DNA from 3 places in the Photorhabdus aballayi genome. Region 2 is predicted to be linked to each of the others. Evidence: predicted binding sites of a transcription regulator. Region 2 holds the regulator's gene; each other region holds the start of a gene.
What was found. The regulator sigma-54, encoded in region 2, starts transcription at its own class of promoters, with help from an activator protein. The targets are predictions, from matches to a motif close to GTTGGCACANNTTTCGCTNT.
Positions count from the first base shown of each region.

Region 1 (11,103 bases), on a different contig from region 2:
CATTGCGTTAAGTCAATTATTCTGAGTGTCGTTCAGTATTTCTATTATCTATTTCATTTCGGGATATACACGTGTGAGGTTATTTTCTCAATTAAGTTGGTACTTCCGTAGCGAGTGGCGTCGTTATCTTGGGGCAGTGACTCTGCTTATTATTATCTCTATTCTATTGCTAATTCCGCCGTATCTGGTGGGGGTTATCGTTGATGGGATCAGTACTGCGTCTATGTCATTTTACCAATTGATGGTGTGGATTGGTGTTATGCTGGTTATCGCATTGATTGTCTATATCTTGCGTTATATATGGCGTTTATGGTTGTTTGGGGCGTCATATCAATTAGCAGTTAAATTACGGAATAATTTTTACCAACAGCTTAGCCGACAAAACCCTGAATTTTATCTGCATCACCGCACGGGAGATTTAATGGCTCGTGCTACTAATGATGTGGATCGGGTGGTATTTGCTGCGGGTGAAGGTGTGCTTACGTTAGTTGATTCACTAGTTATGGGCTGTGCAGTGCTGATTATGATGAGTATACAAATTAGTTGGCAATTAACTTTACTGTCTTTGTTGCCTATGCCGATTATGGCGATCATTATCAAACGATATGGTGATCAACTTCATCGTCGCTTCAAATCTGCACAAGGCGCATTTTCTGCTCTGAATAACCAGGCTCAAGAAAGTCTGACCAGTATTCGAATGATTAAGGCATTTGGCCTTGAAGATTTGCAATCAAATCAGTTTGAACAAGTTGCAGTGGAAGCCGGTCGTAAGAATATGTATGTTGCTAGGGTAGATGCCCGATTTGATCCAACAATTTTTATTGCCATTGGTATGTCAAACTTACTGGCTATCGGTGGAGGTAGTTGGATGGTGTTAAATGGTGTTTTAACACTTGGTGAGCTTACTAGTTTTGTGATGTACCTTGGCTTGATGATTTGGCCAATGTTAGCGCTGGCATGGATGTTTAATATCGTTGAGCGGGGAAGCGCTGCTTATAGTCGTATCCGTAGTTTGTTGCAGGAACCTCCGGTCATTGAGGATGGTGTTGGTCATCTTTTGCCTGAGCGCGGTATTCTGGATGTGAATATCAAAGCGTTTAATTATCCGCAAAGTAACAAAACTGTTCTTAATCAAATTAATTTCCAGTTATTACCTGGGCAGTTATTAGGGATCTGTGGTCCAACTGGTTCAGGTAAGAGTACACTACTTGCGCTGATACAGAGACAGTTTGATGTGACTGATGGAGAAATTCTTTTCCAGTCGTTCAAAATTGCGGATATCAGGTTAGATGAATGGCGATCACGATTTGCTGTTGTTAATCAAACCCCGTTTTTATTTTCAGATACCGTTGCCAGGAATATCGCTTTGGGACGTCCTGATGCAACACAGGAACAGATTGAAGAAGTTGCTCGCCTTGCCAACGTCCATGAAGATATTCTTCGTTTACCCGAGGGGTATCAGACAGAAGTAGGAGAGCGTGGGGTAATGCTTTCTGGGGGGCAAAAACAGCGTATCTCCATTGCAAGAGCATTACTTTTAGATGCAGAGATTTTGGTTCTAGATGACGCTTTATCTGCGGTTGATGGGCAAACTGAATACAATATCCTACAAAACCTCAGTCAGTGGAGACAGCAACGCACAGTTATTATTAGTGCTCACCGCCTGTCTGCATTAACTGATGCTGATAATATCTTGGTGATGCAGCAAGGTTCTATTGTACATCAGGGACGGCATCAGCAACTGACAGAACAGTCAGGATGGTATCGTGATATGTATTATTATCAGCAACTTGAGGCAGCATTAGATGACAAGGAAATGGCAGAAGGAGATTAAGATGACTAAAGTTCGTCGATTATGGCCGTCTCTGAAGCGCCTGCTGGTTTATGGAAAAAGTTATCGTAAGCCGTTGGGGCTGGCTGTACTCATGTTGTGGGGGGCTGCAATTGCGGAAGTCAGTGGTCCGGTTCTCATTAGTTACTTTATCGATAATATGGTTGCAACGGGTAATATGCCTATTAGGGTGGTTATCGGGCTAGCTATAACCTTTATTGTTCTGCAACTGATTACGGCTGCGTTACACTATTTTCAGGCTTTAGTGTTCAATCAAGTGTCAGTCGATGTGGTTCAGCAGCTTCGTACAGATGTGATGAATGCAGCATTGCGCCAGCCTCTGAGTGCTTTTGATAATCAACCGGTAGGGCAGTTGATTTCCCGTGTAACGAATGATACTGAAGTCATTAAAGATCTTTATGTCAATGTAGTTCCTACGGTATTTCGCAGCATGGCATTGATTGGAGCGATGTTGATTGCCATGTTTATATTGGAATGGCGTATGGCATTGATTGCAATTCTTATTTTTCCTGTCGTATTGATTGTGATGGCGATATATCAGCATTTTAGTACCCCCATCGTCTGTCGGGTACGTAGTTATTTGGCTGATATTAATGATGAGTTTAACGAAGTCATTAATGGAATGAGTGTTGTTCAGCAGTTCAGGCAACAGGCGCGTTTTGGTGAGCGTATGCTGTCAACCAATCGGGCTCATTATCAGGCGAGAATGCAAGCGTTGAGATTAGATGGGCTTTTGTTACGCCCATTACTGAGTTTGCTATCTGCTATGGTATTGTGCGGTCTTCTCGTGTTGTTTGGAATTAGTGGGCCAGGGGCGATTGGTGTCGGGGTATTGTATGCTTTTATTAATTATTTGGGGCGGTTGAATGAACCGCTCATTGAACTGACATCTCAGCAATCGATTCTGCAACAAGCTGTCGTTTCTGGTGAGAGAATATTTGAATTAATGGATAGCCCTCAACAAGGTTATGGCATGGATAGTCAGCCACTGTCCAGTGGTCGAATTGATATAGAAAATATTAGTTTTTCCTATCGGCACGGAAAAATAGTTTTGCAGGATATTAACTTACAGGTTCCGGCTCATGGTTTTGTTGCTTTGGTTGGTCATACTGGTAGTGGTAAAAGTACGTTGGCAAATTTGCTGATGGGGTATTACCCGTGGCAGAAAGGGGAAATTTATCTTGATGGCCGGCCGGTATCATCCTTGTCTCATTCGGTATTACGTAATGGTGTGGCAATAGTTCAGCAGGACCCGGTCATTCTTGCTGACTCTTTCTTTGAAAATATTACGCTTGGTCGGAATATTTCAGAAGAGAAGGTTTGGCAAGTGCTGGAAACTGTTCAATTAGCTGAATTAATACGTACATTGCCTGATGGACTTCATACTCTTTTGGGAGAGCAAGGTAATACGTTGTCATCTGGTCAAAAACAGTTACTTGCTATGGCGAGAGTGTTAGTGCAAACACCACAAATTTTGATCCTTGATGAAGCGACTGCAAATATTGATTCTGGTACGGAACAAGCGGTACAGCAAGCCTTAAGATTGATTCGTCAACAAACAACGTTGATCGTGATTGCTCATCGTCTGTCTACCATTGTGGAGGCTGATACTATTCTGGTGCTGCATCGTGGTGCAGTTATTGAACAGGGATGCCATCAACAATTATTAGCGAGTCGTGGGCGTTACTATCAGATGTATCAGTTGCAACAAGTAGGTGAAACGCTAAATGAATGTGGCACAATCTCTGAGGAAGAGGTGGTAATTTAATCAGGTTTGCATTGATTTGGTGCACTCACGGGAGAGCATATTCACTGTTCTCCTCCCTTCTTATTCACCATAATTTTTTATTCTCTTTATTATTATTTGATTTCTATATGTTTTTAGTTTCTGGCACACCTCTTGCTATTTCCTTATTGCAAACATAATAGCCGGATGGAAGGGGGATATATGAAGCTCATTACGACAATCATAAAACCATTCAAATTGGAGGATATTCGGGAAGTTCTCTCTGGTCTTGGTGTTCAAGGGTTGACCATAACAGAGGTAAAAGGATTTGGGCGTCAGAAAGGACATGCGGAGCTTTACCGTGGAGCTGAATATAGTGTCAATTTTTTGCCTAAAATAAAGATAGATATTGCTGTAGCAGATGAATTGGTTGAAGAGGTAATTCATGCTATTCAGCAATCAGCTTTCACTGGAAAAGTTGGCGACGGTAAAATCTTTGTCATTGAATTACAACAGGCTATTCGTATTAGAACAGGAGAAACTAACGATGCGGCACTGTAACTCTCTGATAGAGAAGATAGATATGAAAAAACAATTCTCAGTGGCTGCTGGTGTCGTGGCCAGTTGTGTACCATCATTATCCCAGGCTGCGGAAGGCGTTGCTGATAAAGCTGATAATGCTTTTATGATGATTTGTACAGTCCTTGTTTTGTTTATGACCATTCCAGGAATTGCTCTGTTTTATGGTGGATTGCTACGGAGTAAAAACGTTTTATCGCTAATGGCTCAGGTCATGGTGAGCTTTGCTTTAGTATGTGTATTGTGGGTGATTTACGGTTATAGCTTGGCTTTTGCGCCAGGGAATGGTTTTTTCGGTGGTTTTAGTCAAATGATGCTAAAGAATTTAGCATTCACGGACTTAAGTGGCGATTTTTATCAGCTAATTCATGTGGCATTTCAGGGTTCTTTCGCTTGTATCACAGTTGCTTTGATTATTGGTGCGTTAGGGGAACGTATTCGCTTTTCGGCTTTGTTAATTTTTAGTGTGCTGTGGTTGACATTTTCTTACCTGCCTATGGCGCATATGGTTTGGGGTGGTGGTGTACTTTCACAGGATGGAGCATTGGATTTTGCTGGTGGTACGGTTGTCCATGTTAACGCTGCTGTTGCTGGATTAGTTGGTGCTTACTTGCTAGGAAAACGTACTGGTTTTGGGAAAGAGGCATTTAAACCACATAATTTGCCGATGGTCTTCACCGGTACTGCTGTGCTCTATATTGGTTGGTTTGGCTTTAATGCTGGTTCTGCTAGTGCTGCTAATGAGATAGCTGCTCTGGCATTTTTAAATACCATTGTAGCGACTGCCGCCGCTATCTTGTCATGGGTTTTTGCAGAATGGCTTTTCCGTAATAAACCTTCTCTTTTAGGGGCATGTTCAGGCTGTATTGCTGGACTGGTTGGCATTACACCTGCTGCTGGAATGGTGGGTGTTGGTGGTGCATTAGTCATTGGTTTGATCGCGGGTTTTACCGGACTTTGGGGGGTGGTTGCTTTAAAACGATGGTTACGTGTTGACGATGTATGTGATGTATTTGGTATACACGGCGTATGTGGGATCGTAGGTTGCTTACTGACTGGGGTTTTTACGGCTAAATCTTTGGGAGGAACCGGCCATGCGAAGGGTATAACCATGTTGGAGCAAGTTGGTATTCAGGCTTTTAGTATACTGGTTTGCGTGGTTTGGTCAGTCATTGTTGCCTTTGTTGCTTTTAAAATAGCAGAGCTGTTGGTAGGGCTGCGGGTTACAGTTGAGGTTGAAAGAGAAGGATTGGATATTAATTCTCACGGAGAGAGTGCTTATAATTAAGTTGTAATAAGAGGGCAGCAATAAGACCACAAAATGTAATGCGGGTTCTTAGTTTGCTGCCTTATTCATTTATCTGTTGCGTTTCCTAATTAGACCTTCCTGTACAGTGGAAGCAACAAGTATCCCTTCACGATTATAAATCTGTCCCCGAACAAAACCACGAGCACCGGAAGCTGACGGACTATCTACAGCATATAGTAGCCAGTCGTCTAGTCTAAATGGGCGGTGGAACCACATAGAATGATCAATTGTTGCTATCTGAATATTTTTCTCAAGGAACCCGACACCGTGTGGCTGTAACGACGTTGGCAGAAAGTTAAAATCAGAAGCATAGCCAAGTAGATATTGATGAATAAAGGGATCATCAGGCATATTGCCGTTACTACGAAACCAAACATAGCGTATAGGTTCTTCTGGTGGGCAATTAAATGGACTGTGATATTTTACAGGCCTCATTTCTAACGGACAGGGAAAAAGAAGAGTATTCTGCATCTTCTGTGGCAGTAGATGCGACATTTTTTTCACGATTTCGTCTTGGGGGATAAGTTCTTCTGGATAGGGCACATCCGGCATTATATTCTGGTGTTCAAAACCGTCTTCATGGCTTTGAAATGAGGCAGTCATATAAAAGATAGGCTTGCCATTCTGAATAGCACTGACTCGCCGGGCACTAAAACTTCCTCCATCACGAAGAATTTCAACATCATAGACGATAGGTTTGTGACTGTCTCCGGGGCGTAAGAAATAGCTATGGAAAGAATTGCCTATTCGGTCATCGACAACGGTTTGTTTGGCGGCATATAGTGCCTGACCAATCACTTGCCCCCCGAAAACCTGAGGAAAACCGAGATCTTCGCTTTGCCCTCGGTAAATACCTTCCTCAATTTTTTCCAATTTCATCAAATTTATCAGATTCTGTAATGACTTGCTCATAATACGCCTTTGTTTTCTATTAGGTTATCGAGAGTACAAGGGATGATTATTGTCTCATTAATAGATGATTAATAAATAACTAATTGTAAATGTTTTAAGTCCTGACAGTAGGGCAATAAAGAATATGAAATTTATTGTCGTTTTATATTCAAATTTTTAATCTATAATTCAAATGATTTAGATTTAATGATTTGACATTTCAATTTATTTTAATATTTATATAGATTAGTTAATAATGGAGGAATGTGTATGAAGTTATGGCAGCTCTCCACTGGCGTATTACTAGCGGTTGCTTTGGCCGGGTGTAGCGCTAAAGGTGCTGAGGTAGTAGATACTCAGGTGGAACAGATTGAAAATCCAATGAAACGGTCTTTTGTTGAAGGAAATATTAATATACTACAGCGTATGGCATTGCCAGCAGATGCTGTTCTGACAGTGGCTTTATCTGATGTATCTTTGCTTGATGCACCCTCAGTTACTCTGTCTCAGAAGGTAGAGCGTTTAGGTGGGAAACAATCACCTTTCCATTTTGTTTTGCCTTATCAACCAGATAAAATTAAGCCGGGTGCACGCATTGTTGTCAGTGCTTCTGTTTCGCTGCATAGTCGCTTGATGTTTGTGACAGATACAGCATATGAAGTGATTAATAATGGGAAGACTAAAGATATAGAAGTTACGTTGAAAGCCGTTAGATAATACATTTCCTTAATTGTATTGACTTGTAATGTACAATAAAACAGCATTCGGGCCTGCTTATCTTGCTATTTGAGTAGGTATGAATGATAATGGCGCCGCTTTGAAGTTAAAGCAACACGTCACAATGGGGGCTCTGTTGGTTCTCCCGCAACGCTAACTTGTTAACTTGGTCAGGTCCGGAAGGAAGCAGCCATAGCAGGAGATGTGTGTGCCGGGATGTCGCTGGCAGAGCCCTCGCCAATTTTATTGATAACCTAAATAAATAGATGATCTAAATAAGCCGATAGCACTTTACCGGCTCGGATCACTTTCTATCTGATAAAGACTATTTTAGCGAACGTATTTCCATACTGAAGGTGGAATTCTATCATACAGTTTATTCATGGTCAGCTCAGCTAGGCGGTGATCCGCAGCAGAGTAGAATAGTTCAAGTTCATCTCCTGAAAGTTCATATTTGTTCTTCTCAATCACACGTTCTAGTGTATCAATCGTGGTGCATTTTCTTAAACGCATCAGATAATCAGTTTTAGTCATAATCGCCTTTCTTATTTAACATATATAAAAAATTATTGAGGGAAATATTCAATCAAATTTTGCTCAAAGAGCAATTTAAATCCTGTAACAGGACGCTGGTTGAGCGTTCATTAGTTTTTTACTATTCCACAGGTTTGGAAACGTTAATCTTAATTTGTTTCCAAACAACATGTAAGTATATGTATTATCAGTACATTTATCAATTCAAGAGAGAAGGCTTAAATCATCAGAATACTTTATTTTAAAGTACCAAACGAAAGTTGATATGTATTCAATCTATTTGTTTAGCGTTAAATTATTCTGAGATGTAAAAATTATTTTCATAACCAGTCTCATCTCTGTGTACTTTGCACCAGAAGTGCTTCTTGCCTTAGATTCTCACATAAGTATTTTAATTCATCAATATTATGTCATCTTGAGTGAATATTCATCCATGCTATGTTGATCTTCCTGTATACGCCATTACTTAATTTTTTGAGTTAAACATTAGGCATATACACGTATTATAAAATTTTTTTCGAGAGATTATTATTATGTATCTATAATCGTTCTTTGGGATTATTTATCTTTTTTACAGATGGCTCTGATTTGCTTCTGGTAAATCAGGATCAGCTCTTAACAAAAATTCATACCTTAACTCAATAAACTATAAATATCGGCTAATATGTGCGAGTTAATATGTAGGTTTATATAAAACAGTATTAGCCTCAGATACCGGTAACGGCAGATTATAGCCTGATGGCTACAATAATCAATGAATATAACATCATTATTACATAAGTCACTATGTGCTGGTATTGTTTTTTGTCATTTAGTGTAAAAAAAGATAAAGTAATTTTTGTCTGACAACTTTCATATTAATTTTATTAAAGTCACTAATGCTTGGATTTTTAAAGCTATTTTATACTCATAAGTGGTGATTATAATTAAATTTAAACAAAACTACTTAAAGATTAAGTGGATAGATTAATGATCAGAATCTTGCCAGGTAGAAGCAACTATTATATTTAAGAAGGCCGATTTGACGGCCTCCTGGTTATTGTTGGTAGTATTTAATGAGATTCTGATGCAGGTTCAATCTCCTCCGCTTTCTTACTGAAACGTCGTTTTATAACTACAAAGAATACTGGTACGAAAAAGATTGCTAGTGAGGTTGCTGCAATCATTCCGCCTAATACCCCAGTACCCACTGCGTTTTGAGAGCCGGAGCCTGCACCATTACTTAGTACTAGGGGGATAACACCTAACATAAATGCTAGTGATGTCATTAGGATTGGGCGAAGACGCATTCTTACTGCATCTAGCGTAGCTTCTATCAACCCCTTGCCTTCTTTTTCCATCAGATCCTTGGCGAATTCAACGATGAGTATCGCGTTTTTCGCCGACAAACCGATAGTGGTTAACAAGCCAACTTTAAAGTAAACATCGTTATCTAAACCGCGGAATGTTGTTGCTAACAAGGCCCCAACGATACCCAGTGGTACTACTAACATAACTGAGAATGGAATTGACCAGCTTTCATACAGTGCTGCCAGACATAGGAATACTACTATCAATGATAATGCATACAGAGCTGGGGCCTGATTACCGGATAAGCGTTCCTGATAGGACATACCTGTCCAGTCGAAACCAATCCCATTTGGTAGCTTAGATGCCAGTTCTTCCATCAGGGCCATTGCATCACCGGTACTTTTACCTGGAGCTGCTTCACCCAGAATTTCCATTGATGGCAAACCGTTGTAACGTTCCAAGCGTGGCGAACCGTAGGTCCAGGGTTCTTTGGATGCATCTATAAAGGCAGAGAATGGAACCATTTCACCTTGTTTGTTACGGACATGCAGTTTGTAGATATCACTTGGCAACATACGATAAGGCGCTTCCGACTGAACGTAAACTTTTTTGACACGACCGCGATCAATAAAGTCGTTCACATAGTTACTACCAAACATCGTGCTGAGTGTTGAATTAATATCAGAGATGGAAACACCGAGAGCTTCAGCTTTTTCCTGATCGATCCTGAGCCGATATTGAGGGGTATCTTCCTGACCATTAGGACGAACACCTACTAACATATCTGGATGCTGTTGTATCATGCCAAGTAATTGGTTACGGGCTTCTGTTAGCTTCTCATGTCCAAGGTTTGCTTTATCAATTAATTCAAAATCAAAGCCGGTTGCTGAACCTAACTCTACAATTGCTGGGATATTAAACGCAAAAACCATGCCTTCTTTGATTTTCTGGAAGTGAGCACTAGCCCTGGCAACGATAGCAGGTACTTTGTTTTCAGCGCCAGAGCGTTCCCCCCAGTCTTTCAGGCTTATAAAGCCCAACCCAGTGTTTTGCCCTTGACCACTAAAACCAAAGCCGCTGACGGTAAATACAGAAACCACACGATCTTTTTCTTCTGTATTGAAGTAATCGCTTACCTTATCCAGAACTTTCTCTGTTTGTTCCTGTGTTGCCCCCGCAGGTAATTGAACCATTGTCAGCAATACTCCCTGATCTTCTTCAGGAAGAAAGGAGGATGGTAAACGTGTGAACATGAGGGCCATACCAGCCACCAGGAATACATAAATTACCAGATAACGACCTGTATTGCGTAGAATACGACCGACACTGTCAGTATAGTGGTGGGTACTTTTGTCAAATATGCGGTTGAACCAACCAAAGATGCCGGTTTGCTTACCGTGGCTACCTTTGGCAATAGGTTTCAACATAGTGGCACATAGAGCTGGTGTCAGGATTAAGGCTACCAGTACAGATAGTACCATTGCAGATACGATGGTAATCGAGAATTGACGATAAATTGCCCCGGTTGAACCGCCGAAGAAGGCCATTGGGATAAATACAGCAGACAGCACCATTGCAATACCAACTAGGGCGCTTTGGATTTGTCCCATTGATTTCCTGGTTGCTTCTTTTGGCGATAGACCTTCTTCCTGCATAACACGTTCAACGTTTTCTACAACAACAATGGCATCGTCTACCAATAAGCCAATGGCAAGAACCATAGCAAACATGGTTAATGTATTTATTGAATAGCCAAATGTAGCAAGTATTGCAAATGTTCCTAAGAGCACGACTGGAACTGCAATGGTTGGAATGAGTGTAGCGCGGAAATTTTGGAGAAATAGGTACATTACCACGAACACAAGCATAATTGCTTCAACGAGTGTTTTTACCACCTCGTTAATAGAAATTTTAACGAATGGTGTGGTGTCATATGGATAGACGATTTTCAGCCCGTGAGGGAAGAAAGGTTCCATATTTTTTAGTGCTTCTTTTACTGCTTTGGATGTATCCAGAGCGTTAGCGCCTGTCGCTAGTTTGACACCGATACCCGCAGCAGGTTTACCGTTATAGCGGGCAATGATGTTGTAGCTTTCAGCGCCTAGTTCCACGTTTGCTACATCTTTCAGACGGACCTGAGAACCGTCAGTATTGACGCGCAGAAGAATATTACTGAACTCTTCCGGTGAGGTTAGACGTGTTTGA
Region 1 covers NZ_JAPFCD010000011.1:30,413-41,515, forward strand. Annotated here, with positions in the region: gene OO184_RS08105 (SmdA family multidrug ABC transporter permease/ATP-binding protein) at 74-1,834, shown strand; gene OO184_RS08110 (SmdB family multidrug efflux ABC transporter permease/ATP-binding protein) at 1,836-3,620, shown strand; gene glnK (P-II family nitrogen regulator) at 3,801-4,139, shown strand; gene amtB (ammonium transporter AmtB) at 4,162-5,445, shown strand; gene tesB (acyl-CoA thioesterase II) at 5,515-6,378, opposite strand; gene OO184_RS08130 (YbaY family lipoprotein) at 6,628-7,074, shown strand; RNA gene ffs (signal recognition particle sRNA small type) at 7,209-7,305, shown strand; gene OO184_RS08140 (HHA domain-containing protein) at 7,405-7,608, opposite strand; gene OO184_RS08145 (efflux RND transporter permease subunit) at 8,661-11,103, opposite strand, start outside.
Region 1: the regulator sigma-54 is predicted to act here: its motif matches at 3,740-3,759, upstream of glnK (P-II family nitrogen regulator).

Region 2 (11,103 bases):
GTTATTTAGTGATAATTGAGTACAATTCTTCATCACTTTGTGCCGTTCTTAAACGGCGGCAGAGGTTTTTATCTGCAAGACGTTTGGCGATCAATGACAATGTGTGTAAGTGTGTCTGGCATTGATCATTTGGAACCAGTAAAGCAAACAGCAAATCAACTGGTTGATTATCAATCGCATCAAAAGCAATGGGCTGTTCCAGATTTAGGAAAACGCCGACTGCTTGATCTGAGCTTTCTGCATCTAACTTACCGTGAGGGATAGCAATACCACTGCCAATTCCAGTAGTACCTACTTTTTCTCTGGTTAATATTGCTTCGAATACGACATTTTCTGGTAACTTAAGCTGCTGAGATGCTAGCTCACTGATAATCTCTAAAGCCCGTTTTTTGCTCGAACAATGTACATTATTGCGGGTACATGCGAGAGAAAGCACAGAACTTAGTAGTAAATCTGCTTGATTATTCATTTTTTCTATTCACTTAGGTGCCTCATTGATACCGGATGCCATAGGTTATCTGTGGCATCCGGTATTTGCGCACTGTTTTACAGCAAAACTTCGCTGTTGTTACTACATTTTTTGTTAAATGACTGTTAATGATGTCTCAGTTTATCTTTATGTTTGGTTAATTGACGCGCTAGTTTATCAACCAGTCCATCAATTGCTGCATACATATCTTCATGTTCTGATGATGCGTGCAACTCACCTCCGTTAATGTGTACAGTAGCTTCGGCGATTTGTTGTACCTTTTCCACTCGGAGGATTACCTGAGTCAGGTTGATCCTATCGAAATATTGATCCAGTTTGCTGCATTTTGCAGTGATAATGTCGCGTAATGCATCAGTAATTTCAATATTGTGGCCGGTTATTTTGAGTTGCATATTGTCTTCCTTATCTGTTCATTTCAAACCAGACGCTTACGTTGGTTTGATGGCGGAATGGATAACGACTCTCGATATTTTGCGACAGTCCGTCGGGCAATCATGATGCCTTGATCGGCTATCATGCTCGTCAGTTTACTGTCACTTAATGGTTTGGCGGGATTCTCCGCTGCTACCAGTTTTTTCACCAAAGCCCGTATTGCAGTTGAAGAGGCTTCGCCTCCACTTTCTGTATTGACATGGCTGGAGAAAAAATACTTCAATTCAAAAATACCACGTGAGCTGTGCAGGAATTTCTGGGTAGTCACCCTGGAAATGGTAGATTCATGCATATCAACCTGGAAAGCAATGTCTGCCAAAACCATAGGTTTCATATGTTCTTCACCATGTTCAAAAAATTCCTGTTGTTGCTCTACAATGCAACGCGCAACTTTCAGCAGAGTATCATTTCGGCTTTCCAGGCTTTTGATAAGCCATTTAGCCTCTTGTAAGTTATTACGGATAAACTGACCGTCACTTTCATTGCGCGTATGTTGCCCAAGCTCTGCATAATGCTGATTAATGTGTAAACGGGGGATACTATCTGTATTTAATTCTACTTGCCAGTGTTCGCTCTCTTTTCGAACCAGTACATCGGGGATGACATATTCTGATTCGCTGGTGTTTATTGCCAGACCGGGCTTCGGTTCAAGTGACTGGATTAAATTTATGACCTCTTTCAGTTCATCTTCTTTCAAACAACTAAGGCGGGTTAAGTTGCGGAAATCCCGATGACCTAATAGCTCCAGATGTTCGCAAACGATCAATTTTGCCTCTTTCAGATAAGGTGTTTCTGGCGGAAACATTGATAGTTGGACCAGTAGACAATCTTTTAAATCACGAGCAGCGACACCGATAGGATCGAAATGTTGTATCTGTTTTAACACCGCTTCCACTTCTGCCAGAGTGAGTTGATCGTGACCAATACTGGCAAGAATATCTTCTAATGGCACAGTGAGATAGCCGGTGTCATCTACGGCGTCAATGATTGATGTCGCAATGGCGGCATCTGTTTCCGTGAAAGGGGTGAGTTCTGCCTGCCACATCAAATAGTCTTGCAGGGTTTGAACAGTTTCACCTTGGTAAAGCGGCAGTTCGTCGTCATTATAGTCACTACGTGTCCCGGAAGGTGTGCCAGCGGTGTAAATTTCATCCCAACTGGCATCCAGGGGTAACTCGTCTGGCATATCCTTTTGTTGCAAGGCATCAAGCGTATCCATAGCTTCCGTTTCGTTATCGGGAAGTTCCTGATTGCCGATTTCCTGATGATCTTCGTCCTGTTCAAGCAAAGGGTTCATTTCTAACGCTTGCTGTATTTCCTGTTGCAGTTCAAGCGTAGAAAGTTGCAACAAACGAATAGCTTGTTGGAGCTGTGGTGTCATAGCCAGTTGCTGACTAAACCTGAGTTGCAAACTTTGCTTCATAGCGTTAAATCAATTCTCCTGGCTAAATTAGAGCCGGAAACCTTCGCCTAAATAAACGCGCTTCACCTGTTCATTATTAAGAATATCATTAGGTGTGCCGTGAGCAATCAGTTGCCCTTGGCTGACAATATAAGCACGTTCGCATACATCCAATGTTTCACGGACATTGTGGTCGGTGATTAGGACCCCTAGTCCATAATCTCTCAAATGCTGAATGATCTTCTTGATATCGATAACTGAGATAGGATCTACGCCGGCAAAAGGTTCATCCAGCAAAATAAATTTAGGATTGGCTGCCAGCGCTCTGGCAATCTCTACGCGGCGGCGCTCACCTCCGGAAAGTGATTGACCAAGATTGTCGCGTAGATGGCTGATATGGAACTCTTCCATCAGCTCTTCGGCACGCTCTTTTCGTTGTTCTTGGGTCAGATCCCGGCGGATCTCCAATACAGCCATCAGGTTGTCGAATACGCTTAGACGGCGGAAAATAGAAGCTTCTTGAGGCAAATAACCAATACCACGGCGTGCCCGTTCGTGAAGCGGCAGTAGGCTGATATCTTCATTATCAATGGTAATTGTCCCGGCATCCCGTGAGACGATACCGACGACCATATAGAAAGTTGTCGTTTTCCCTGCGCCGTTCGGACCAAGCAGGCCGACAATTTCGCCGGAGTTCACGTTTAGGCTGACATTTTCAACGACCTTACGGCCTTTGTAAGCTTTTGCCAGGTTTTCTGCGTTTAGTATTGCCATATATCGTTATTTACTCTTGTTATTAACCCCAGTGCCTTCTTCTTGTAATTGAGAAGGCAGCAGGACAGTTGTCACTCGTTTACCTTTGTCACTAAACGCTTCCATCTGCTGAGTTGGGACTAGGTAGGTGATACGATCGCCTTTTATATTGCTGTCTAACTGTTCCAAATAGGCATTGCCAGTAAGTGTAACCAGCTCTTTATCCATTTCGTAACGCATTTTAGAACCGCGGCCCTTGATTGGTTTGCCATTGTCCTGTAGCTGATAGAAAGTGACCGGATTACCAAATGCTTCAATAATCATTTTTTTAGAATCGCCATCTGGGCGAGTCACAACAACCTTGTTAGCGCGGATATCAATAGAACCCTGTTTAACGATCACATCTTCTGTAAATGTGGCAGTGTTCCCTGTCATGTCAAGGGCCTGTTTAACAGAATCGATAGAAATGGGTTTCTGTGTGTCATCTTTCAGTGCCAGAGCGGGAAGGCTGACCGCAAAGATGGCACTGGCGATAAAGGCATTACGGATTCTGTTTTTCATGTTGGATTTCATAGTAGGTGTTAACCTTTTCAATCAGTTCAGCGGTTTTGTTCCGCAGATTGCCACGCATTTTCATACCGACGGATTTTAGCCCGACACCAATCAGTGTGACCTGATCGTCAGATGAAACATCCTGAGTTACCAAGTTGATAATAGCGTTCTCTGTGGTGATACGTTGTAATTGTGACGTATTAGTCAGACTGTCAACCTGTACGTCTCCGTAAAGATAGAGCATTTTGTCGTTAGTCAGTTTGGCTTTGTTAGCACGAACTGTCCATGTAGCAATGGCATTTGAGTCATAGGTAATTAACACTGGTTTGGTAAACCAGGTAAGTTTTGACTCTGCATAGTTTTGGACGTCATCAGCGACCAGTTTATACGTCAGTTTCCCCGTAGGGTCATAAACAAAAGTTATGGTATCCTGACTTTGATAGGTTGGCTGACTGTTATCTGTAGCAGAAGATGATTTAATCCCATCTGAATCAGACAAGTTCCAGCCAATTAGCGCCAGGATGATTAATACCAGAGTTATCACCAACCAGGATTTGATTCTATCCATTCTCGTTTCACTTCAACCTACTATATTGATAATCCTTTGGCCTCTTCTAGCTTATTCTGAGCAAAAAGCACCAAATCACAAAGTTCCCTTACCGCACCGCGTCCCCCTGCAATTTGGGTGACATAATGCGCTTTTGGTAAGAGTAATGGATGTGCATCTGCCACAGCGACAGATAAACCCACTTGTTCCATGACCGGCCAATCAATCAGATCATCACCGATGTAAGCAACCTGTTCTGGTTTTAATCCCAGTTTATCTAACAATTCTTTGTACGCCAAAACCTTATCACTTTGTCCTTGGTAAAGATGTGTAATCCCCAGTGTGTTTGCTCGATCTTCCAGCAATTTCGCTTTACGGCCAGTAATAATAGCGACTTCGATTCCTGAAGTAATTAAGCAGCGAATTCCATAGCCATCTCGGACATTAAATGTTTTTAGCTCTTCACCGTTATTGCCCATATATATCAAGCCATCGGATAGAACGCCGTCAACGTCGCAAATCAACAAGCGGATTTTACGGGCTTTTTCAATAACATCTTTACTAACTGGACCATAACAGGTGTCCAGATAAACTAATTGGTTCATTAAGGCGTTTTCTCCGGTTAAACCACACCCGCTTGTAGCAGGTCATGCATATGTAATACACCAAGTAATTTATTTTCCTCTGCGACCAGTAGCGAGGTGATATGGTGTGACTGCATTAAGTTCAACGCATCAACGGCAAGGGCATTCGGTTTGATACGGATACCACCTGTTGTCATAACATCTGAAATTTTGACATTGTACAAATCGACGCCCATATCAAACACTCGCCGTAAGTCACCATCAGTAAAAATACCATCAATATACATATTTTCATCGCAAATGACGGTCATACCCAATTTTTGCCGGGTGATTTCGAGTAGTGCTTCGCGTAAGGATGCATCACGATTAACCTTTGGAATATCATTGCCTGTATTCATCAAATCACTCACTAGCAGCAAAAGTTTGCGTCCAAGAGTGCCGCCTGGATGTGATAGGGCGAAATCTTCAGCGGTAAAGCCACGCGCCTGGAGCAATGCAACTGCTAAAGCATCGCCCATAACCAGTGTTGCCGTGGTACTGGTTGTAGGAGCCAAACCTAGCGGACAGGCTTCCTGTGGCACTTTGATACACAGGTGGATATCTGCGGCTTTCCCCATATTACTGTGGTAATTGTTAGTCATGCAGATAAGCGGAATTTTTTGGCGTTTTAATGCCGGGATCAGTGACAAAATTTCGCTGGACTCACCAGAATTTGAGATGGCTAAAACAATATCTTTAGGCGTAATCATGCCGAGGTCGCCGTGGCTGGCTTCTCCCGGATGAACGAAAAAGGATGGTGTACCGGTGCTGGCGAAAGTTGCAGCAATTTTACACCCAATATGGCCGGATTTACCCATCCCCATGACAATCACTTTACCTTCGCAGTTGAATATCAATTCACATATACGGTCAAAATCTTCGTTTATATGTTGTTCAAGTTCTGTCAATCCATCACGTTCTATGCGTAATACTTTTTTACCCGCTTGCTGAAAATCAATCTTAGGCATTTCTTTTTCCTACTTATTTGTGTTTATTCAATGCTGTAATTAGAAATAAACAGTACGATAAAATAAGCGATAAAGCAGCTTAATAACAGGACACCTTTAAATCGGTTTAATCGGTGTTTACGACCCAAACAAAATGCAGTAAATATTATGCTGGCTACCATCATTACCCAAAAGTCACGATGGAAAGATTCAGGCGAAATGGCTGCTGGCGAGAGTAATGCGGGAAGGCCCAAAACAGTTGATATATTGAATATATTCGAACCTATAATATTCCCGAATGCAATGTTGTCTTCGCCTTTGAACGCTGCGGCAATAGAAGTTGCTAATTCTGGCAGGCTGGTACCGACCGCAAGTACCGTAAGCCCAATAACTAATTCACTGATGCCATAAATACGGGCAATAACCGTTGCATTATCAATAACCATGCGGGTTGCCATAGGTAAAATAAGTAACCCTAATAGAATCCAAAGTAGGGCAATGTGTTTATTGCCTTCTACCGGTAATTCGGAAGCCTGTTCTTGCGTGTAAATATCCGTTTCGGCACGGTGTGGTAGAGCAACCATTTTTATCATCAATAAAATATACACTATGGCGGAAGTGAGTAATACCAACCCATCCATCCGGCTGAGATAGTAATCACTCATCAAATAACCACAGAAGGCGGTGAGCAGTAGCATCAACAGCAGCTCCTGCCGCAGAATATCTGATTTTACTTCCATTGGACGAATAAATGCGGCAGCACCGGTTATCAGTAGCAGATTAGTAATGTTGGAACCAATAACATTACCCACTGCCATATCAGGTTGACTATCTAGCATTGCCGTAACTGAAATCATTAATTCGGGCAGGGAAGTTCCAATGCCGACAATGGTAATACCAATAATAAATGGAGGCAGCCCCAGAGTACGGGCAAAAATTGCAGCGCCGTATACTAATCTATCGGAACCATATACCAGTAAAATCAATCCGGTAATTAAAAGTAAAAAGGTCAGAAGCATGAAGCGTCCTTTGTAAGGTATATTCCGAATTAATGTTAACGCTGGTTGATTTTCTAAACAAAAACTGCCTGCCCAGTTAGATGGGGTATATTCTGACGGCGACGGATAGAAAAGTAAAATTTGTCATCACATTAATGGCGAAAATTCCCCAGTTTTTTTGTAGTATATGTGATTAATATGTGAACCAAATATTAAAGCCAATTTATTAACCGTTAAGGGCTATCAATAATGAACCAACAGACAGCAAATCTCATCGAGATCCGTGGTATGTATTTTACCCGTGGTAACCGTTCGATTTTTGCTGATATTAATCTAGTTGTGCCTAGAGGGAAAGTCACTGCAATTATGGGGCCTTCTGGGATAGGGAAAACGACACTATTACGATTGATTGGCGGTCAGTTACGTCCTGAACGCGGAGAAATCTGGTTTGATGGCGACAATATTCCTGCTTTATCCCGCTCTCGCTTGTATGCTGCTCGCAAGAAGATGAGTATGCTGTTTCAATCTGGGGCGTTATTCACTGATCTCAGTGTCTTTGAGAACGTCGCTTTTCCGCTGCGTGAACATACAAACCTGCCTGAGGAAATTATACAGACGACTGTAATGATGAAATTAGAGGCTGTAGGGTTGCGTGGCGCTGCCAATTTGATGCCTTCCGAACTTTCCGGCGGTATGGCAAGGCGTGCAGCTCTGGCTCGTGCTATTGCGCTTGATCCTGATCTGATTATGTTTGATGAACCTTTTGTCGGCCAGGACCCGATTACGATGGGGGTTTTGGTGAAGTTGATTGATGAACTGAATAAGGCGCTTGGTGTGACTTGTGTGGTGGTTTCCCACGATGTACCGGAAGTTCTGAGCATTGCGGATTACGCTTATATTATCGCTGAACAACAGGTTATTGCTGAGGGTACTGCTCAGCAGTTGCACTCTAATTCTGATAGGCGAGTACGGCAATTTCTTGATGGTATTGCTGACGGGCCGGTACCTTTCCGTTTCCCGGCCGGAGATTATAAAACTGAGTTATTAGGATAATGGGATGTTAATGTTAACACAGGCGCTGGCGGCACTTGGCCGACGGGCTATTGAGGTATTTGCCTCTTTTGGCCGTGCAGGTTTTATGCTTTTCCGCGCGATAATTGGCAGGCCAGAACCTGCCAGACAGTGGCCGTTACTCCGACAGCAACTTTACAGCGTGGGTGTTCGGTCATTGTTGATTATTATGGTTTCAGGGCTGTTTATTGGCATGGTGCTTGGCCTACAGGGGTATCTGGTACTGACAACATACAGTGCGGAAGCCAGTCTTGGTATGATGGTGGCGATATCTCTGTTGCGTGAGTTGGGGCCGGTGGTCACGGCGCTGTTGTTTGCTGGTCGCGCTGGATCAGCCTTGACCGCAGAAATCGGTTTGATGAAAGCTACGGAACAAATTTCCAGCCTGGAGATGATGGCGGTAGATCCATTACGTCGTGTGATAGCTCCCCGTTTCTGGGCAGGGTTTATCAGTATGCCGCTATTATCTTTGATTTTTGTGGCGGTAGGTATTTGGGGAGGTGCGATGGTGGGTGTTGATTGGAAGGGGATTGACAGTGGCTTCTTCTGGTCTTCAATGCAGTCTGCTATCGAATGGCAGAAAGATTTGCTGAATTGTTTTATTAAAAGTGTCGTTTTCGCCATTACTGTGACCTGGATTGCCTTATTCAATGGTTATGATGCGATCCCGACTTCTGAAGGGATCAGCCGAGCGACGACCAGAACGGTGGTTCATGCGTCGTTAGCAGTTTTAGGTTTGGATTTTGTGCTGACAGCACTTATGTTCGGGAACTAAGTCAATGCAAAGCAAGAAAAGTGAAATTTGGGTTGGGTTTTTTATCTTGATTGCACTGGCTGCAATCGTCTTTTTATGCCTAAAAGTGGCAGACATTAAATCGGTAGGCAACCAGCCAACTTACCGTTTGTATGCAACTTTTGACAATATTGGCGGTCTGAAAGTACGTTCGCCGGTAAAAATTGGGGGGGTGGTGATTGGCCGAATTGCAAGTATCTCTCTTGATGAAAAAACTTATACACCGCAAGTGGCACTGGATATTATGAAGCAGTATGACCATATCCCTGATACCAGTTCTCTTTCCATCCGTACTTCTGGCTTGTTAGGTGAACAATATATTGCCCTGAATATAGGGTTTGAAGATCCCGATATGGACACCCGTATTCTGAAAGAGGGTGACCGCGTACAGGATACCAAATCAGCAATGGTGCTTGAGGATCTTATCGGCCAGTTCTTGTATAAGAGTGGCGATAATGCTCAAAGTGGGGCAGAACATAAGCCGACACCTTAGCCAGCAATTGAATATCATTAAGAGGAATCCATTATGTTGAAGAGATTATTAATGGTGGCGCTGTTAGTTGTTGCGCCATTAGCGAGCGCGGTTGATCAGACGAATCCTTATAAGTTGATGCAGGATGCGGCGGAAAAGACTTTTACTCGTTTGAAAAACAGCCAATCACAAATTCGTCAAAATCCAGATTATCTGCGTCAAGTGGTGAAAGAAGAACTACTGCCTTATGTCCATATTAAATATGCTGGCGCATTGGTTCTGGGGAAATACTATAAAGATACGACGCCAGAGCAGCGCAAGGTTTATTTTGCTGCATTTGAATCTTATCTTGAGCAGGCTTATGGGCAGGCTTTAGCAATGTATCACAATCAAACTTACCAGATTGACCCTGAAAGGCCGTTGGGGGACAGTGATGTTGTTGCTATTCGTGTCACCATTATCGATCCGAATGGCCGTCCTCCTATCCGTCTTGATTTCCAGTGGCGCAAAAACAGCAAAACTGGCTACTGGCAGGCATACGATATGATTGCTGAAGGCGTCAGTATGATTACGACTAAACAGGGTGAATGGGCTTCTATCTTGCGTCAGCAAGGTGTTGCTGGCCTAACTAAGCAGCTTGAAATCAGTGCCCGTCAGCCAATCACACTGGAAGAGAAAAAATAAGATGGGTGAGAGTCTGATCTGGGAAAAAACAGGGCAAACATTGATTCTCAAGGGCACTTTGGATCGTGATAGTTTGCTTCCTCTCTGGCAGCAAAAAGAGAAATTATTGGCTGATATCAACAGCATCAATGTGTCACAACTTGAATATGTGGATTCTACCGGGTTAGCTCTTTTAGTCCGTTTCAAACATCATATGCAAAAGAGAGGGGATAAATTGCGTTTTTCTGGCATCAATGAACGACTTAATACCCTGATTACACTCTATGATCTGCAAACAATGATCATTGATAGCTAACCGATAATCTCATTAATTATCTGTACATACCCTATGGATTTCAAGCTGCATCGCGACGGCAAGGGAACGAATCCCCGGGAGCATAGATAACTATGTGACTGGGGTGAGTAAGCGCAGCCAACAAAGAGGCAACTTGAAAGATAACGGGTATAATCAGCGCCCTTGTAAGCAGAAATATTACAAGGGCGTTTTCATAGTTTAAGAATAAGCAGGATTCTATTAGGATAGATGGCTGTCTATTATTTCTATACCCTATGGATTTCAAGATGCATCGCGGCGGCAAGGGAGTGAATCCCTGGGAGCATAGAGAACTATGTGACCGGGGTGAGCGAGTGCAGCCAACAAAGAGGCAACTTGAAAGATAACGGGTATAACTACAGAACATTGAGCAATTATGGATACTAATGAGATTAAGCAAGTGCTGATGGATAAATTAGCACTGGATGAAGTCATCGTTAACGGAGATGGCAGCCATTTCCAGGTTATTGTGGTTGGTGAAATGTTTGCCGGTATGAGCCGGGTAAAACAGCAGCAAGCCGTTTATGCGCCTTTGATGGAATACATTGCTGATAATCGTATTCATGCCCTGTCAATCAAAGCTTACACACCGGATGACTGGAAACGAGATCGCAAGCTCAACGGTTTTTAATGTTGTTTGCCTCGCCGCGAACAGCAAATTATATAAAGAGAGTCGTCACAGATGGATAAATTTCGTGTGAAAGGGCCCACTCGTCTGTCGGGTGAGGTTACTATTTCCGGGGCAAAAAATGCTGCACTGCCAATCCTGTTCGCCGCGTTGTTGGCTGAAGAGCCTGTTGAGTTGCAAAATGTTCCAGAATTGAAAGATATTGATACCACTATCAAATTATTGAATCGCCTTGGGACCAAAGTTGAACGTAATGGTTCTGTATTTGTGGATGCCCGCGATGTGAATCAATATTGTGCTCCTTACGAGCTAGTGAAAACCATGCGTGCATCTATTTGGGCGTTAGGTCCTTTGGTTGCGCGTTTTGGTCAGGGACAAGTCTCTTTGCCGGGTGGTTG
Region 2 covers NZ_JAPFCD010000035.1:2,707-13,809, reverse strand. Annotated here, with positions in the region: gene ptsN (PTS IIA-like nitrogen regulatory protein PtsN) at 2-469, opposite strand; gene hpf (ribosome hibernation promoting factor) at 595-882, opposite strand; gene rpoN (RNA polymerase factor sigma-54) at 906-2,345, opposite strand; gene lptB (LPS export ABC transporter ATP-binding protein) at 2,373-3,098, opposite strand; gene lptA (lipopolysaccharide ABC transporter substrate-binding protein LptA) at 3,105-3,638, opposite strand; gene lptC (LPS export ABC transporter periplasmic protein LptC) at 3,619-4,197, opposite strand; gene kdsC (3-deoxy-manno-octulosonate-8-phosphatase KdsC) at 4,218-4,781, opposite strand; gene kdsD (arabinose-5-phosphate isomerase KdsD) at 4,799-5,767, opposite strand; gene OO184_RS16400 (calcium/sodium antiporter) at 5,791-6,765, opposite strand; gene mlaF (phospholipid ABC transporter ATP-binding protein MlaF) at 6,994-7,797, shown strand; gene mlaE (lipid asymmetry maintenance ABC transporter permease subunit MlaE) at 7,808-8,590, shown strand; gene mlaD (outer membrane lipid asymmetry maintenance protein MlaD) at 8,595-9,101, shown strand; gene mlaC (phospholipid-binding protein MlaC) at 9,135-9,764, shown strand; gene mlaB (lipid asymmetry maintenance protein MlaB) at 9,766-10,059, shown strand; gene ibaG (BolA family iron metabolism protein IbaG) at 10,454-10,708, shown strand; gene murA (UDP-N-acetylglucosamine 1-carboxyvinyltransferase) at 10,760-11,103, shown strand, end outside.

Region 3 (11,103 bases), on a different contig from region 2:
GTTGACGTTCCTGCAACAACAGCCAGATCAACCCCCAACCAGTCAGTGTTGCCAGAGAAAACAGACTGCCAGCAAAGATAGTTTGGTGAGGATTCTGATTACCTGCTTCCGGCATGGTGGTAATAAAGCTCTGACCGGTATATTGAGAAATTCGTACCCCCATTTTTTCACTAAGGGGAATATGTTTGTACCAAGCCTGTTGCAGTTCATTGCACCAGTCTGGCCGGTGAAGAATATCATCAAGAGTTGCAACCGGCTTTATCATCAGAAAATGGCGAACCGGTGTCGTTTGCGGGCTAGTAATTGGCCCACGGTTTTCAAACCCCAATTTACTGAAAAACTCTACCGCATGTTCACGAGCACTGCACACAACCCGTTTAACACCTTCCTGACGGGCAACCGATTCCAGGGCCATTGCGATTAATTTTCCTAACCCTCTACCTTGTACGTTGGGATGCACTGCCAGAAAGCGGATTGCCCCCTCACTATCCGCATTGATATATAAACGCCCTACCGCCACTGGGTTACCTTTCTCATCCACAACCATCTGGTGATGAGCCATCGTGTCATAACCATCTTTTTCAGAGCCGACAGGCTGATGCAGCGGCTTACGCAACATTTCCCAACGAAATCGGTAATATGCTTCCAGTTCTTGTTCTGTTTCAGGTACTCGCAGATGATACATAGAAACTGCCCCTTTCTTTTGCTTATGATGTTTAATCGGGGGATGGTTGCGTTCTACTGGCTTTTTTTGGTTGCTAGACCTGCAACCAGAAAGTGACTGGCCCATCGTTTGTCAGGCTGACTTTCATATCGGCAGCAAACCGCCCGATTTCTGTTTTTACACCACTTTGGCGGCATTGTTCAACAAAATAGCGATATAATTCATCGGCCTTATCTGGGGCAGCGCCACCAGAAAAACTGGGGCGCATGCCCTTTTGAGTATCGGCAGCCAGTGTAAACTGGGAAACCACCAACAAACTGCCTCCGACCTGTTGGACGTTCAAATTCATTTTGTCCTGCTCATCACTGAACACCCGATACCCAATCACCTTTTCACACAACCGTTTTGCCTTCTGTTGATCATCTCCTTTCTCAACACCTAGCAACACCAGCAGGCCGTGACCAATTTCCCCAACAACTTCGTTCTTAACAACAACATTTGCCTGTGTTACCCGCTGGATTAACGCAATCATATTTTTCCTTTATTCAGATAGTCACATCAGCACACTATCCTCTATTATCCGTTCAATCCTTCATTTTGTTCATAAAAACTGCTTGCTTCGAAATAATCTGGCACTGTCTGCCTATCAACAACATGAATGCTATTGATCCCTAACGCCCTGGCTGCTTCCACATTTTCCAGCACATCGTCAAAAAACACCGCCTGATCCGGTGAAAAGCCTTCTGTCTCAAGCACATATTTGAAAATATCAGGCTCAGGTTTACGCATTGCCAAATCCTGCGATAAATAGAGATAATCAGCGGATGCCGCAATCTCAGGATAATTATGCGGCCAGTAATCCAGGTGCAAGCGGTTTGTGTTGGATAACACCACAACCCGGTGTCCTGCCTCACGTAATTTCTTCATTATCTGAATAATTTCAGGCCGGATATCAATAAAGATAGCATGCCATCCGGCAGCAAACTGCTCAAAACTGAGTGAAATACTCATTTCCTGACATAAAGTATCAGCGAATTCCAGATCAGTAATTTGACCACGCTCATGTTTTTCAAACGTTTCTCCCATAGAGAAACTTTTAGTCAAAGTCGCAAGAGGTGTCCCGCTCAAATTACTCCATACCGCTAAAACCCTTTTAAAATCAATATCAATAATCACATTACCCATATCGAAGATATATAGCATAATTACCCCCTGGCTAATTAATGACTTTTTACTTTAATCGTATTTTCAATTAGAAAACAGTACGGACAAGTAAAAAGCGAATTACTTCACGGTATTTTTTTTATGAAACTATAAAGTAGCATCCAGATTAAAAAAGTCGAGTAAGGTGTTATATTTATGTCATGGTTCCTCCTCTGTATCGGCCTTCTTCTGGCTGGATATTTCATATATGGCAAGATTGTCGAAAAGATATTCACTATTCGACCAGAAAGAAAAACCCCTGCGCTTTCTATGGCTGATGGTGTTGATTATGTTGCTATGTCCACCCCAAAAGTTTGGTTAATTCAGCTACTGAATATTGCCGGCGTTGGTCCTATTTTCGGCCCGATTCTCGGTGCCCTCTATGGCCCGCTTGCCATGTTGTGGATTGTATTCGGCTGTATCTTTGCCGGCGCAGTACATGATTACTTCTCCGGTATGCTCAGTGTGCGCGCTCGCGGAGCATCCGTGCCCGTTATCGTTGGTAATGAACTGGGCAAAACCATGAAGCATTTCATGAATATATTTGCTGTTATTCTGCTGATGCTAGTTGGAGTCGTCTTTGTTTTGAGTCCAGCCGGCTTGCTGAATAACCTGCTGAAAGAGGCAATGGGTTGGGATAACATTGCGATCTGGGTCGGTATTATCTTTGCTTACTATATTCTCGCAACGCTGGTGCCTATTGATAAAATTATTGGTCGCCTTTACCCACTGTTCGGTGCATTGCTGTTGTTTATGTCTGTCGCGCTGATGGTCGGTTTAGCAATGAGTGATAAGCCCTTCTATTCGCAAGGATTAGATTTCACCACTAACTTTAACCCGAAAGATCTGCCTATTTGGCCATTGCTATTCGTTACGATTGCTTGTGGCGCTATCTCTGGTTTCCACGCCACTCAGTCTCCGCTGATGGCGCGTTGTATGCAGAATGAAAAAAATGGTCGTTTCGTTTTCTACGGCGCAATGATTGGTGAAGGTATTATCGCGCTGATCTGGTGTACATTGGGCCTGAGTTTCTATGAAGATACTAACGCGCTACAGGCGGTGATTGATCAAGGTACAGCCTCTCTGGTTGTTCATGAAGTGTCCACTTCTCTGTTAGGTACCGTCGGCGGTATTCTGGCAATCCTCGGTGTGGTGATTTTGCCAATTACTTCTGGCGATACCGCATTCCGTTCTGCCCGGCTTATTATTGCTGAATTCTTGAATATTCCTCAGCAACAAATGACTAAACGTCTGTTATTAAGTGTGCCAATGTTTATTGTCGGTTATCTGATTACCAAAACTGACTTCAATATCATTTGGCGTTATTTCGGTTGGGCAAACCAGACTACAGCAATGGTCATGTTATGGGCGGCCTCCGCATGGCTGCTACGTCGCAATAAGTTCCATTGGATCACCACCCTGCCAGCCATGTTTATGACCGCGGTGTGCTTCACCTATCTGGCATTTGCGCCAGAAGGTTTTGCGCTAAACTGGAATATCTCTGTTGTTATCGGCCTGGCCGCAATGGTGGTTGTCACAATTGCCTTCTTCGCGAAAGTCCGCTCTCAATCAGCTTCCGATAATACAGAAGCCGAAGCATTAAATGAGTAAAAACCCAAGAAGATATTAAATATCACAACAGCCCCTCACGATAAAAAGTTGAGGGGTTTTAATTGCCGATCTCCTTTATCGTGATAAGAAACATTTATTCCTCCTGCAAATATCAGACGAAATATCACATGAATATTGATAATTTAAGCATTACGATCAGAAAAATTAGTGAAGAAAGCGCCATTTCCCCATAGAGAATGTCTGGGATAGCTTCTTTATGAAAGCTCGGCGCCCATTATAGTGACAAATAATGAAAAAGAATTCACCTGGAGATAGGGGGGTCAATAATAGTCGTTAAATTGGGAAGTTTCCAAGCCGAGATACGATTCGCCGTTTCTAATCGTTTCCTGCTTAACTATTAAATAAAAAACAACTCATTGAAACTCTTGCCAAATGATAATCACGCTCACCCTTCTGAATGGTGGCGGACATAAACAAGATTGACTACAATTGTTATTAGCAGCACACTACGAATAGTGAGTTAAATCATACACCATTCGAATACTAAAACTTTGCTTTAATAAATGTAGGTTTGTACGTTTCCAAATGCGATACCAAAGAGAGTGACTCCCATTAAATGGCGCCAGAGCGTCTCTTTTAATGGATAACTCGCCTTTGGATAATTGATCGCGGGTATCGAAGTAAACGATCCTAAACTGAGTTCGATGAATTCCCTCCCCTGAACTACAAGGGAAAGGTCTTGAATGTTTTTAGAAAACTGGAGAATCAACCATGTATATGTTTTTACCTTTTTTACTCGCATTATTTGCGGTTATCACCACCCTATATGGCAAGTATAAAACCAGTTATACCCTATGGGCTCTTCTTTCGGTGACGACTGTAGCTTGGTTTATCCATCATGCAACTGATTCGTTAAATCTATCTTTTTAACGGGAGACAATCTGATGAATCAGGTATTAGCCACAAAACAACAGCTCAGCTACGGCGTAGTATTTAACCTCATTGGGTTATTTGCGATCAGCGCTGCTTTAACCCTTGCCTTCTATTATCAATTGGTCCTTTCAGAACTCCCTTGTCCATTATGTCTGCTACAGCGAGCAGGCATGATCATAATAGGGTTTGGTTTCCTGTTTAATCTGCGTTTTGGCATCAAAAGCGCGCATTATGGCTTATCGCTTCTCGGCTGTATCGTGACTGGCATTGTTGCGATCCGACAAGTATTTTTACATATCACACCCGGTGATCTCGGTTATGGTTCCGCATTTTTGGGTCTGCATTTCTATACTTGGGCCCTTATCTGCTCAGTTATTGCGATTATCGGCATATCAGTCATGCTGATATCAAAAAGCCTGGAAAAAACAACTGAAGCAAAACCAAACAAGTCGGTTATCGGTCAGATTATTATCGGATTATTTGTCATATTAATTACCGCAAATTTAATCTCCACGATTTTGGAGTGTGGCGGTGGGCAGTGTGATGACAACCCAACGTTCTATCAATTGCTCGGTAAATAATCTCATTTGTTAAAAAAACTCAGGGCGCCATTGGCGCCCTAAGCATTGGTATTGCAGGAAAGATTATGCTTCTTTACTGCGATACGCACGACGGCGTTCGTTTTCCGTCAGATGGCGTTTACGCAGGCGAATAGACACCGGGGTCACTTCCACCAACTCGTCATCATCAATAAACTCCAGAGCCTGCTCCAGGGTTTTCTTAATATGTGGAGACAGGGTTGTCGCTTCGTCAGTACCAGATGCACGGACGTTAGTCAGTTTTTTACCTGTCAGACAGTTAACTGTCAGGTCATTAGAACGGGAATGAATACCGATCACCTGGCCTTCATATACTTCGGCGCCATGACCAAGGAACAACTTACCGCGATCTTGCAAGCTGTAAAGCGCATAAGCAACCGCTTTACCCTGACCATTGGAAATCATCACGCCATTCTGACGGCGACCGATTTCACCCGGACGAACATCATCATAGTGGCTGAATGTCGCATACAACAGACCGGTACCGGAGGTCATTGTCAGGAACTCAGTACGGAAGCCAATCAGGCCACGGCTTGGAATAATATAATCAAGGCGGACACGGCCTTTACCGTCTGGCAGCATATCGCGCAGATCCGCTTTACGCTCACCCAACGCCTGCATCACATCTCCCTGATGCTGCTCTTCAATATCCAGCGTCACCTGCTCGAAAGGTTCTTGCTTGCGACCATCGATTTCACGGAAGATAACTTTCGGACGGGATACCGCCAGTTCAAAACCTTCACGGCGCATGTTCTCAATCAGAACAGATAAGTGCAATTCACCACGGCCAGAAACACGGAACGCATCCGGATCTTCTGTTTCTTCAACCCGCAGGGCGACATTGTGAACCAACTCTTTCTTCAAACGCTCAAGAATTTGACGTGAAGTAACATATTTGCCTTCACGGCCACAGAAAGGAGAGGTGTTAACACAGAAATACATGCTTACCGTCGGCTCATCAACAGCCAGCGGCGGCAACGCTTCAACCGCGTTGACGTCACACAGGGTATCAGAGATATTCAGCTCACCCAGACCGGTAATCGCAACGATATCGCCTGCTTCCGCTTGCTCACTCTCAATACGCTCCAGACCCAAATGGCCCAACACTTTACCGATTTTACCGTTCCGGGTTTTACCTTCACTATCAATAATCGTGACATTCTGGTTTGGCTTAACCGTACCGCGCTTGATACGACCAATCCCAATAACGCCAACATAGTTATTGTAGTCAAGCTGAGAAATCTGCATCTGGAATGAACCGTTCAGGTCAACTTTCGGCGGCTCTACATGATCGACAATCGCCTGATACAACGGCGTCATATCTGTCGCCATATCTTCATGATCAGTACCAGCGATTCCCATCAACGCAGATGCATACACAATGGGGAAGTCCAGTTGCTCGTCAGTCGCTCCCAGATTGACAAACAGGTCAAACACCTGATCTACAACCCAATCAGGACGTGCGCCAGGACGGTCAACTTTGTTAATAACCACAATCGGTTTCAAACCATGAGCGAACGCTTTTTGTGTCACAAAACGGGTCTGAGGCATTGGCCCGTCCATAGCGTCCACCAGCAATAGTACGCTGTCGACCATAGACATAACACGTTCTACTTCACCGCCGAAATCGGCATGTCCCGGAGTATCTACGATATTAATACGGTAGTCATTCCATTTAATGGCGGTATTTTTTGCGAGGATAGTAATTCCACGCTCTTTCTCCAGATCATTGGAGTCCATCACACGCTCTGTCGCTGTCGCACGGTCACCGAAAGTACCGGATTGTTGCAGCAGCTTGTCAACCAGGGTCGTTTTACCGTGGTCAACGTGCGCGATAATGGCGATATTACGCAATTTTTCGATCACAAACTTTGCCTCAGGCATTTATAGAAATGGCGCGCTATTGTACACACATTGGTCGAAGGACTAAACAGGATCACAATAATCTATGCTTAACAACTTGATGACAATGAAATTGTGATCCCTTTCACACCCATAAATAGACGCATTTTTGATATAAACGCACTAACATTGTGCGTCTCAGTCATATAATTGCACCAATACAGTGCAATTTTCCCAAATATTCCGGTATCCCATCACCGGGATAACCACGATACAGTATATTGCAAGGTGTTAAAAAGTTGGCATGCTTTTCGCAAATGCTTTTCGTGATTGAATTGACTTTCACAACTAATTTGACTTTCACAACTATAAGTTTGAAGTTTGCAAACGTGTAAATAGCCTTGTTAAGGCAAAAACAATGTGATTGTGTTTTCTTTAGTCTTAATCACGACAATTTTATCAAGACCAACACAAGCCAGGAGAAACCGAGTATGTCTGTTGAACATGTTTTAACCATGATTGAAGAGCATCAGGTGAAGTTTATTGATTTGCGTTTCACTGATACCAAAGGCAAAGAACAACATATGACCATTCCAGCTCATCAGGTTAATGCAGACTTCTTTGAAGATGGCAAAATGTTTGACGGATCTTCAATTAGCGGTTGGAAAGGGATTAACGAATCTGACATGGTGCTAATGCCAGATTCCAGTACAGCCATGCTTGACCCCTTCTTTGACGATGCCACATTGATCCTACGTTGTGACATTCTGGAACCCGGCACCATGCAAGGCTACGACCGTGATCCCCGTTCCATCTCCAAACGTGCTGAAAACTTCCTGCGTTCAAGCGGAATTGCCGATACTGTTCTGTGCGGACCAGAACCTGAGTTTTTCCTGTTTGATGACGTGCGCTTCAGCAGCGCCATGTCCCATTCTTACTATCACATCGATGATATCGAAGCTGCATGGAATTCCGGGACGCAATACGAAGGCGGCAACAAAGGCCATCGGCCTGCGGTAAAAGGCGGTTATGCTCCCCTGCCTCCCGTTGATTCTTCTCAGGATTTACGTTCAGCGATGTGCCTGACAATGGAAGAGATGGGGTTGGTTGTAGAAGCTCATCATCATGAAGTGGGAACAGCAGGTCAAAATGAAATCGCTACCCGTTTCAACACCATGACCAAAAAAGCGGACGAAACCCAGATTTACAAATACGTCGTACATAATGTCGCGCACAATTTCGGCAAGACAGCAACCTTTATGCCAAAACCACTGGTTGGCGATAATGGCTCCGGTATGCACTGCCATATGTCTCTGTCCAAAAACGGGACTAACTTGTTTGCCGGTGACAAATACGGTGGTCTGTCCGAACTGGCGCTATTCTACATTGGCGGCATTATCAAACATGCTCGTGCGCTGAACGCATTCACCAACCCGACAACCAACTCTTATAAACGTTTGGTTCCGGGCTATGAAGCACCGGTTATGCTGGCCTACTCCGCCCGTAACCGTTCGGCATCTATCCGTATTCCTGTCGTTGCCAGTACTAAAGCTCGCCGTATTGAAATACGTTTCCCTGATCCGGCGGCTAACCCTTATCTGGCATTCGCCGCTCAGTTGATGGCTGGCCTTGACGGTATCATCAACAAAATCCATCCCGGTGATGCGATGGATAAAAACCTGTATGACCTGCCACCGGAAGAAGCCAAAGAGATTCCTACCGTCGCTGCTTCTCTGGAGGAAGCACTGGCGGCATTGAATGCTGATCGTGAATTCTTGACTCGCGGCGGTGTATTCACCGATGACGCCATTGATGCATATATTGACTTGAAAAACAGTGAAATAGAGCGTGTCCGTCTGACGCCGCACCCACTGGAGTTTGAACTCTATTACAGTGTGTAATTAGCAGCACCATTTCCGCTGATCATTTTTTGTTGCCGTGAAACCTTTTAGCCCATCTTCGGATGGGCCTTTTTCCTGCTAGCTAAATTTCAGGCTTTGACTGGGTTTTACGCTCGAACATGATACAGTGCACCAAAAAGGTGCAGGAGTGTGGATGAAAACGGAAAATCTGCCCGATAGCGGGCAAATATTAAATTCACTCATTAACAGTGTACTGGTATTGGATACTGATCTCGTCATCCGTTATGCCAACCATGCGGCACTGCAATTATTCGCACAGAGTGCCCGTAAACTATTCGGTACACCTCTTCCAGTGCTGTTTAGTTATTTTTCACTGAATACCGAATTGATGCGCTCTAGTCTGATCAGCGGCCAAAGTTTTACTGATAACGAAGTAACGTTAGTGGTTGATAACCGCTTTCACATTATGTCGCTCAGTGCCCAACCGATTTCCGAGCAGTTCATCTTGCTGGAACTGGCGCCTATGGATAGTCAACGCCGGTTAAGCCAAGAGCAGGTACAACAAGCTCAGCAGATAGCCGCACGGGAATTGGTTCGGGGGCTGGCACATGAAATCAAAAACCCTCTTGGTGGGCTGAGGGGAGCCGCGCAATTACTGTCAAAAGCACTGCCCGATCCTGCTTTGCAGGAATACACCCAGGTGATTATTGAACAAGCCGACCGATTGCGCCATCTGGTAGACAGATTACTTGGCCCACAACATCCGGGCGAACGAATTAAGCAAAGCATTCATTATGTTGCTGAACGGGTTTCTCAGCTAGTCTCGCTAGAAATGCCGGATAACGTCACACTGGTAAAAGATTACGATCCCAGTTTGCCAGAACTGGCCCACTATCCTGATCAAATTGAGCAGGTGCTGCTAAATATCGCCCGTAATGCCTTGCAAGCGCTAGGAAAACAAGGGGGAACCATTACCCTCCGCACTCGTACTGCTTTTCAAATTACCTTGCATGGTAAGCGCTATCGTCTAGCCGCCAGAATTGACGTGGAAGATAACGGGCCAGGTATTCCGCCACAAATTCAGGACACCTTATTTTACCCAATGGTCAGTGCTCATGAAGGTGGAACAGGTCTTGGTCTATCCATTGCTCGCAATTTAATAGACCAACACTCTGGCAAAATAGAATTTACCAGTTGGCCGGGACACACAGAGTTTTCTATCTACTTACCAATTAAGAAATAGAGGATAACGATGCAACAGGGAAAAATCTGGATCGTCGATGATGACAGTTCAATCCGCTGGGTACTGGAGCGAGCGTTAAGTAACGCGGGAATGGAATGTACCAGTTTTGCCGATGCGGATAGCGCACTGACCGCTTTGGCTCAAAACACACCTGATGTACTGATTTCGGATATCCGTATGCCGGGGATGAATGGACTAAACCTGCTAAATAACATCAAACAGAGCAACCCGTTGCTGCCAGTCATCATTATGACTGCTCACTCTGATCTGGATGCCGCAGTCAGTGCTTATCAACAAGGGGCTTTTGATTACTTACCAAAACCCTTTGATATTGATGAAGCCGTTGCCTTGCTGGAACGAGCACTTAGCCACTCCCGCGATCAGAATCAATCAATTAAAAGTCCGCAGGTCATCACACCCGTTTCTGACATGATAGGAGAAGCGCCTGCCATGCAGGATGTTTACCGCATTATCGGCCGCCTCTCCCGTTCCTCTATCAGCGTCCTGATTAATGGCGAATCCGGTACCGGGAAAGAGCTGGTGGCCCATGCGCTGCACCGTCACAGCCCACGGGCCAATGAGCCATTTATTGCTCTTAACATGGCAGCCATACCTAAAGATTTGATTGAATCAGAATTATTTGGTCATGAAAAAGGGGCTTTTACCGGTGCTAATCAGGTACGTCATGGCCGGTTTGAACAAGCCAATCGCGGTTCACTATTTCTTGATGAAATTGGTGATATGCCTCTGGACATTCAAACTCGTCTGTTACGGGTATTGGCAGAAGGCCAGTTCTACCGAATTGGCGGCTATGCCCCAGTGAAAGTGGATGTACGGATTATCGCGGCAACCCATCAGGATCTAGAACGTTTGGTACAGAAAGGCAAATTCCGTGAAGATCTCTATCACCGCCTTAACGTTATTCGTATGCAATTACCGCCCTTACGTGACAGAGTAGAGGATATCCCTCGCCTGACCCGTCATTTCCTACAACAGACTGCCAAAGAGTTAGGCGTAGAAACAAAGATTCTCCATCCTGACGCAGAAATGGCCTTAATGCGTTTACCTTGGCCGGGCAATGTTCGCCAGTTGGAAAATATCTGCCGTTGGCTGACTGTCATGGCCGCAAGTCAGGAAGTACTGGTACAGGATTTACCGTCTGAATTATTTGAACCCCACCATACC
Region 3 covers NZ_JAPFCD010000002.1:76,918-88,020, forward strand. Annotated here, with positions in the region: gene fabY (fatty acid biosynthesis protein FabY) at 1-685, opposite strand, end outside; gene dtd (D-aminoacyl-tRNA deacylase) at 759-1,196, opposite strand; gene yihX (glucose-1-phosphatase) at 1,241-1,867, opposite strand; gene OO184_RS01700 (carbon starvation CstA family protein) at 2,024-3,478, shown strand; gene OO184_RS01705 (DUF5993 family protein) at 4,217-4,369, shown strand; gene OO184_RS01710 (disulfide bond formation protein B) at 4,384-4,953, shown strand; gene typA (ribosome-dependent GTPase TypA) at 5,017-6,855, opposite strand; gene glnA (glutamate--ammonia ligase) at 7,305-8,714, shown strand; gene glnL (nitrogen regulation protein NR(II)) at 8,869-9,918, shown strand; gene glnG (nitrogen regulation protein NR(I)) at 9,928-11,103, shown strand, end outside.
Region 3: the regulator sigma-54 is predicted to act here: its motif matches at 7,112-7,131, upstream of glnA (glutamate--ammonia ligase).